2 regions of the Pseudomonas flexibilis genome follow, and region 1 is predicted to be linked to the other one. Evidence: riboswitches for the same ligand, from Rfam matches in the RefSeq annotation. Region 1 holds a riboswitch; the other holds the start of a gene.
The links. A riboswitch is a leader RNA that binds a small molecule or an ion and turns the genes downstream of it on or off. The one in region 1 is predicted to bind cobalamin.
Positions count from the first base shown of each region.

Region 2: another riboswitch for cobalamin. It lies ahead of btuB (TonB-dependent vitamin B12 receptor); the one in region 1 lies ahead of PT85_RS17010 (TonB-dependent receptor domain-containing protein).

Region 1 is NZ_JTAK01000011.1:35,502-38,898, reverse strand. It holds gene PT85_RS17010 (TonB-dependent receptor domain-containing protein) at 1-1,296, opposite strand, end outside; cobalamin riboswitch at 1,393-1,597, opposite strand; gene cobC (alpha-ribazole phosphatase family protein) at 1,791-2,309, opposite strand; gene PT85_RS17000 (adenosylcobinamide-GDP ribazoletransferase) at 2,294-3,070, opposite strand; gene cobT (nicotinate-nucleotide--dimethylbenzimidazole phosphoribosyltransferase) at 3,067-3,397, opposite strand, start outside.
Region 2 is NZ_JTAK01000001.1:176,486-179,882, reverse strand. It holds gene btuB (TonB-dependent vitamin B12 receptor) at 1-1,796, opposite strand, end outside; cobalamin riboswitch at 1,911-2,131, opposite strand; gene PT85_RS00890 (chalcone isomerase family protein) at 2,259-2,801, shown strand; gene PT85_RS00885 (DUF3833 domain-containing protein) at 2,814-3,353, shown strand; gene PT85_RS00880 (GNAT family N-acetyltransferase) at 3,380-3,397, opposite strand, start outside.

The DNA of each region.
Region 1 (3,397 bases):
GGAGCATCCCCAGCCGGGATAACAGTTCACTGGGTAGTAAAGGTCGCTGAGCAGCGGAGCCCGGAAGCCTTCCGCATACGATAGCGTGACCTGGTGCCGGTCATTCAGGGGCAATTTGAATGCGGCGTTCCACGAGTTCTCAGTGCCGAACTGCTGGTTGTCATCGTGGCGCACGCCCACTTCGGTGCCGAAATTCTCGCCGTTGTAGCTGTGCTGGAGGAAGGCGGCTGCGTTGTAGCGGGAGTCTTCCGTGTAGCGTCCGGAGTTGTGGATATGGTCGCGGTACCAGTCGAGGCCGACCTGTAGGCGCTGTGCATCGCTCAGGGACAGGCTGTTTGTCCAGTTCAGGCTTTCGCGCTCGGTTTCGTTGAAGCTGTCGGTCACCGCCGCCCTGTCGAGGTTGTGCATTTCGCCTTCCGAGTAACCCAGTTCCAGGCGTGTACTCCAGAGTTGAGTCAACTGGTGGCTGAGGTAGGCGGAATAGAAGCTGTTCTTGACCTCGTCGTAGGGGAACTGGCTCCAGCCGAAGCCATCGTATTCGTACTCACTATCCGTGTGGCTGATGTTCAGCCCGGCCTCGGTCTGCGAGCTGAAACGATGATTGAGATTCAGGGCAATCGAGGAGTTTTCAAACCCGTCGTTGTCGGCATCCGTTCCGGTGCGCAGGCTGGAGCGGCTGAAGCCATTGCTCTGCTCGTGGTTAAGGCTCAGGTTGAAGCGGGTGGCGTTGTTGCCGCCGGACAGGCCTAGGGATTGCTCCCATGTGTCGTGGCTGCCGTAGGCAACCCGAACGCGCGGAGACAGGCCGGGTCCTTCGGCTCGGCGGGTAAAGATCTGGATGACACCGCCGATGGCATCGGAACCGTAGATGGCTGAGCGCGGGCCGCGCAGGATTTCGACCCGTTCAATTTGATCCACGCTCAGAGTGTTCAGTGGAGCACCGCCGAGGTTGGTGTCGTTGGCGCGCTGGCCGTCGATCAGCACCAGTGTCTGTGCCGTCTTGGTGCCGCGGACGAACACCCCAACGGTTGAGCCGCGTCCGCCGTTCTGCATGACCTGCACGCCTGGGGTGCGGCGCAGAAGATCGGGCACAGTGCTCGGCTGCAGGCGTTCGATGTCATCGCGGGTAAACACGGTTACGGCGCTGTAGGTGTCGCCCTTGCTTTCGGCGGTACGCGAGGCCGTTACCACCACCTCCGGCAGCTTCAGCTGTTCATCGAAGCGTGGGGTTTCATTGGCGGCGAATGCCGCAGGGGAGGCCAGGGCAATCGCCAGGGCCAGGCGGGACAGTTTCATCAGAAGAATTCCTCAAAAGATCAATGCTTTTGAGGAGGGCAGGAACACAAGCGCGGCATACGGGAGACAGCGCTTGACGGTGCCGCCCTCCGCAACACCAGTCGCTTCCTGTCGGCCGGTCTCCGGACTCATGACCCTGACGACTCCGCCTTCCCGGGAAAATTCCCAGTGGCTGTTGGAGTCGCCGCCCGAGGGGCGGTCATTCACCGTTGCGGGGGCAGTGCCGGGATGGCTCCAAAGAGCGCCACCGGCTTCCCGTTTAACGCAAAAACGCTTGCGCACCGACAAGAAAAACGCGCGCACCATAACGGGCGGGGGGCGTGGAGGCAATGACCGGGGTTAAGAATGGCCTGGCGCCTGCGGGTGGCGGCGTCCGATGCGCGGCGCCGCTTTTGTGCTTGTGGGAGCGAATTCATTCGCGAGCTTCTGGCTGCGGAGCGCACTAAGAGCTCGCGAATGAGCTCCCACAGGTCAGTGCGCAGGCCGCGCTTCTGTTACAGGCGCAGCAATTGGCCGTAGCCCACCGGCCGGCGAAACGCCGTTTCCAGGGGTTCGCCGAGCAGCAGGTGATGCAGCGCGCGGATCGGCCCGGCATGGGTGATCAGCAGGGCATCGCCGGTTTCGATCTCGTCGAGGAACTCCCGCAGCCGGGCCAGCAGTTCGGGCAGGGATTCGCCGCCGGGCGGCGCGGCACTCTGCCAGTGATCGCCCCAGTGGCGCGCCTCGGGGGAATCCAGCTCCGCCCAGGTGCGGCCTTCCCAGGCGCCGAAGTTCAGCTCCATCAGCCGCGCATCGGCGCAGTAGGGCACTTCCAGCGCATCGGCCAGTGTGCGGCAGCGCAGGCTGGGGCTGCTCCACACCGGCGGCAGGCCGTCGGGAAAGGTCTGGGCCAGCTCATTTCGCACGGCCTGGGCTTCGGCAGCGAAGCTGTCGGTCAGCGGTACATCCAGCTGGCCGTAGCACAGCCCCGGCGCGCAGCCGACGCGGGTGTGGCGGATCAGATAAAGCGGCACAGCGCCAACGCCCCGAGCAGGAAGGTCAGCTCGCTCAATTGTTGCAGCGCACCCAGGCAGTCGCCGGTAAACCCGCCGATCCACTTGCGCAGCCAGCGGGCGAACCACAGGCGCAGGGGAATCAGCGGCAGCACCGCCAGCCACAGCAGGGGCGGCAGTTCGATCCACAGGAATGGCGCCAGGGCCAGCGCGGCGGCGATCAGCAGGCCGAGCAGCGAGATGCGCACCGCCAGCGGCTTGGCCTTGCCTTCCGGGCGCGCATAGGACTCGGTGAGCATCATGGTCGCCGCGTTCAGGCGGCCGACGGCATGGGCGAGGATCATCAGCGGAATCACCAGTGCGGCGGGCAGCGACACCAGCAGCAGGAACTTGCCGCCCAGCGCCGCCAGCAGCGTGGCGGCGCCGTAGGTGCCCAGCCGGGAGTCCTGCATGATGGTGAGGATGCGCTCGCGGTCCCAGCCGCCACCCATGCCGTCCATGCAGTCGGCCAGGCCGTCCTCGTGGAAGCAGCCGGTGAGCAGCAGACCGAACACCATGCTCAGGAAGATGGCGATCGGCGCATCCCACAGGAAGCTGGCGCCCCAGTAGACCAGCGCGCAGGCCGCGCCGATCAGCGTGCCGATCAGCGGGAAGTAAATCGCCGCCCTGTTCAGCTCGTCCTCGGAATAGGGCACCCGCGCGGGGATCGGCACCCGGGTGAAGAACTGCAGGGACAACAGGAAACGGTCGGTCTCCCGGCGCAGGGCGGAACGCTCGCTCATCGGTCGGAGACGCCGGCGGATTCGAACGAGGCCATCTCGTTGAGGAAGCCGCAGGCGGCCTGCAACAGCGGGAAGGCCAGCACCGCGCCGCTGCCTTCGCCCAGGCGCAGGTCCAGCTGCAGCAGGGGCGTGGCCTTGAGGTGCGCCAGCAACAGCGGGTGACCGCCTTCCTGGGAACGATGGCCAAATACCGCGTAGTCGCGCACCGCCGGCGCGATCTGCATGGCGGCCAGCAGCGCGGCGGTGGCGATGAAGCCGTCGACCAGGATCAGCGCACCCTTCTCGGCGCTGCCCAGCATGGCGCCGGTCATCATCGCCACCTCGAAG
Region 2 (3,397 bases), on a different contig from region 1:
ACCTGTGCCTTCCACTCGGCACTGAGGTGGTAGTCGGCGCGCAGATCGACCAGCGCATAGCCGGGCAGGCGCTGGTCGTCGCTGTTTTCCTCGGCATCGAAGCGGTAGCTGTTGGCGAACACCCCGGCGCCCACCCCGAAGGCGCCGAAGCGGCGCTCCAGGTCCAGGTTCAGGCTGCGCTTGGCGCGACGCGGCAGCAGGTGGCCGCGGTTCTCCGGGCTGAGGTCGCGGGGGTCGAGCAGGGTGAGGTTGCCGGTCAGCCGCCAGCCCCACAGCTCGGTGCCGGCAAAGGCCTCCAGTCCGCGTATCCGCGCACTGCTGATGTTGGTGGGGCGCATCGGGCTGCGGCCCTGCCACTCGATCAGGTCGTCGATCTGGTTCTCGAAGGCATGCAGGCTCCACTCGCCCCACGCCTGGCCGCCTTCCAGGCCCAGCTCGTAGCTCTGCGAGGTTTCCGGCTGCACATCCGGGTTGCCGGCGGTCGACGCGCTGGCCGGATAGTAGAGATCGTTGAAGGTCGGTGCGCGAAAGGCGGTGCCGTAAGAGGCGCTGAGGCTCAGCGCGTCGCTGAGCGCATAGCGCCAGGCCAGGCTGCCGGTGCCGTGACCGCCGAAGAACTCGTCGCGGTCGTGGCGCAGCGCGGCCTGCAGGCCGTGGCGGCCGAAGCGCGCCTGGTACTGCGCGAACACCCCGCGATTGAAGCGCGAGTCCTCGGCGTACCGGCTGGTGGTGTCGATGCGGTCGCGCTGGTAGTCCAGCCCCAGGCTGAGCAGTTGACCGGCGCCCAGGCGGATATCGTTCTGCCAGGCGAGGCTGTCGCGCAGGGTGTCGAAGCGGGAGTACAGGCGATCGTCCTGGAAGTTCTCGCTGCGGTCCTCGCTGTGCCCGCCTTGCAGGGTGACGTTCCAGGCCGCCAGCGGCGTGAAGCGCGCGCGCAACCCCAGCACCTGCAGATCGCCTTCGCTGTAGGCGTCGAAACCGGAGGTGCCGCGCGTGTTGCGGCTGTCGAACTCGCTGCGGTTTTCGCTCTGCAGCCAGTTGGCGTCCAGCTCCAGTCCACCGGCGAAGCGGTAGCCGCCACGCAGCGACGCCGAGTGTTCGCGGAAACCGTCGGCGTCCGGCTCGTAGGCGGCCGGCGCGGCCGGCCGGAAACTGCGGGCGTTGATGCCGTCCGTGGACTCGCTCACCAGCCCGAGGCTGAACCAGCCCGGTCCGTTGCTGCCCTGCAGTCCGGCGCTACCCCGGTAGGTGGAGCGGCTGCCGGCGCTGACGGCGAAACCCGGCGTGAACCCGACTTCTTGGGCCTGGCGGGTGAAGATCTGAATCACCCCACCCATGGCCTCCGAGCCATACAGGCTGGAGCGCGGGCCGCGCACCACTTCGATGCGCTCGATCTGCTCGACCGGGATGTTCTGCAACGCCGCGCTGCCGGAGGTGGCGGAGCCGATCTTGATGCCGTCGACCAGCACCAGCAGGTGCTTGTCGTGGGTGCCGCGCAGCGACACGGTGGTGGCCTTGCCCCTGCCGCCGTTGCTCCACACGTTGACGCCGGCCAGGCTGCGCAGCAGCTCCGGCACGTCGCGCGGCTGCTGGCGCTCGATGTCCTCGCGGGTGATGACGCTGCTGGAGGCGATCGCTACCGTCGCCTGCTCGGTGCGGGTGGCGGTCACCACCGACTCGGCCAGCAGCAGCGGCTCGGCGGCCAGCGCCAGGGACACACAGGAAAGAGAAAGGTAAAGCGAAACGACGCCCAGCAGCACACCGGCGGCCGGACGATCAACAGGCTTGCGAATCAAGGGATGAACTCCGTCGTGCCTACCCGCACGACTCAAGGTCGACGACCACAGACGGAGAACGAAAGATGCGGACGCGCGCCAGGGCACGCCCATCAGCCCAGCGCCCGCCGCACTGCCGTGGAAATGCGCCAGGCCGGTCTCCGGGCTTGCGAGCGGAACCCGTGGGGGTTCCCGAATACCGCGCCTTCCCATGCCGGAGCACAGTGGCCAACTGCGGTTTCTAGACTCGCCTACCGTTGCGGGGGCAGCGCCGGAATTGCCACGGTCAGAGCGTGGCGCACCGGCTTCCCTGTTTCACCCCCGCGAACGGGGGCACCTGAAGCTGGCGCGCAGGGTAGTGATCCCGGACGGCAGCGTCAATGCGCACAGCTGTTCATCGCCTGCTGGTCATCGCAAAACCTGTACATTTTTAAGTATTCGTATAGATTTATGGGCAGGTATCGACTGCTGCGGGCTCCCAAGATGATCACGCTCTCTGCACTGCGCCACATCGCCCATTCCTGTGCGCTCAGCCTGCTGCTGCTCGCCGGCGCCGCACAGGCCAGCTGGCAGGACGCCTTGCCCGAGGCGCGTCTGATCGGCGGTGGCGACCTGCGACTGTTCGGCTTCCGCATCTACACCGCGCGGCTGTGGAGTCCCACCGAGCCGTTTCGCGCCGATGCGCCGTTCGCCCTGGAACTCACCTATCACCGCAGCATCGAGCGCGACGACCTGGTCGAGGCCAGCCTCAAGGAAATCCGTCGCCTGAATGGCGATGCCATCAATGCCGCCCAGCTGCAGCGCTGGCAGGCGCAGATGCGGCGGGCGTTCGTCGATGTGCAGCCCGGCGAGCGCATCATCGGCGTACACCTGCCGGACCAGGGCGCGCGCTTCTATGCCGGCACACGCCTGCAGCACGAGATCGCCGACCCGGAATTCGCCCGCGCGTTCTTCGCCATCTGGCTCGACCCGCGCACCCGCAACCCCGAACTGCGCGCCCGCCTGCTGGGCGACGCCCGCCCCTGACCGGAGACCGCCATGTTCAAGCGCCTTGCCCTGCTGTTGTCCCTTGCCGTCGCCCTGGCCGGCTGCGCCGTGGAGGTGGACCACTACCGCGACCAGACCCCGCCCCTCGACCTGCGCCAGTACTTCACCGGCCGGGTGGACGCCTGGGGCATGTTCCAGAAACGCTCGGGCGAGGTGGTCAAGCGTTTCAGCGTGGCGATCAACGGCTACTCGCGCGGCGAGCAACTGATCCTCGAAGAGGACTTCACCTTCAGCGACGGCAGCACCGACCGCCGCGTGTGGACCTTCACCCCGGACGGCCCCGATCACTGGCGCGGCACCGCCCACGACGTGGTCGGCGAAGGCCACCTGCAGGTCGCCGGCAACGCCCTGCGCCTGCGCTACACCCTGCGCCTGCCGGTGGGCGACAGCGTCTACGACGTGAAGCTGGACGACTGGATGTACCTGATCGACGAACACACCCTGGCCAATCGCTCGTTCATGACCAAGTTCGGCGTCGAGGTCGGGCAGATCACGCTGTTCTTCCGCAAGCGCGGGGCGGAGGGGGCGTAGCGGATTGGCCGCGCAGCCTGGCCGGCTTACACGGCAAGAAAATA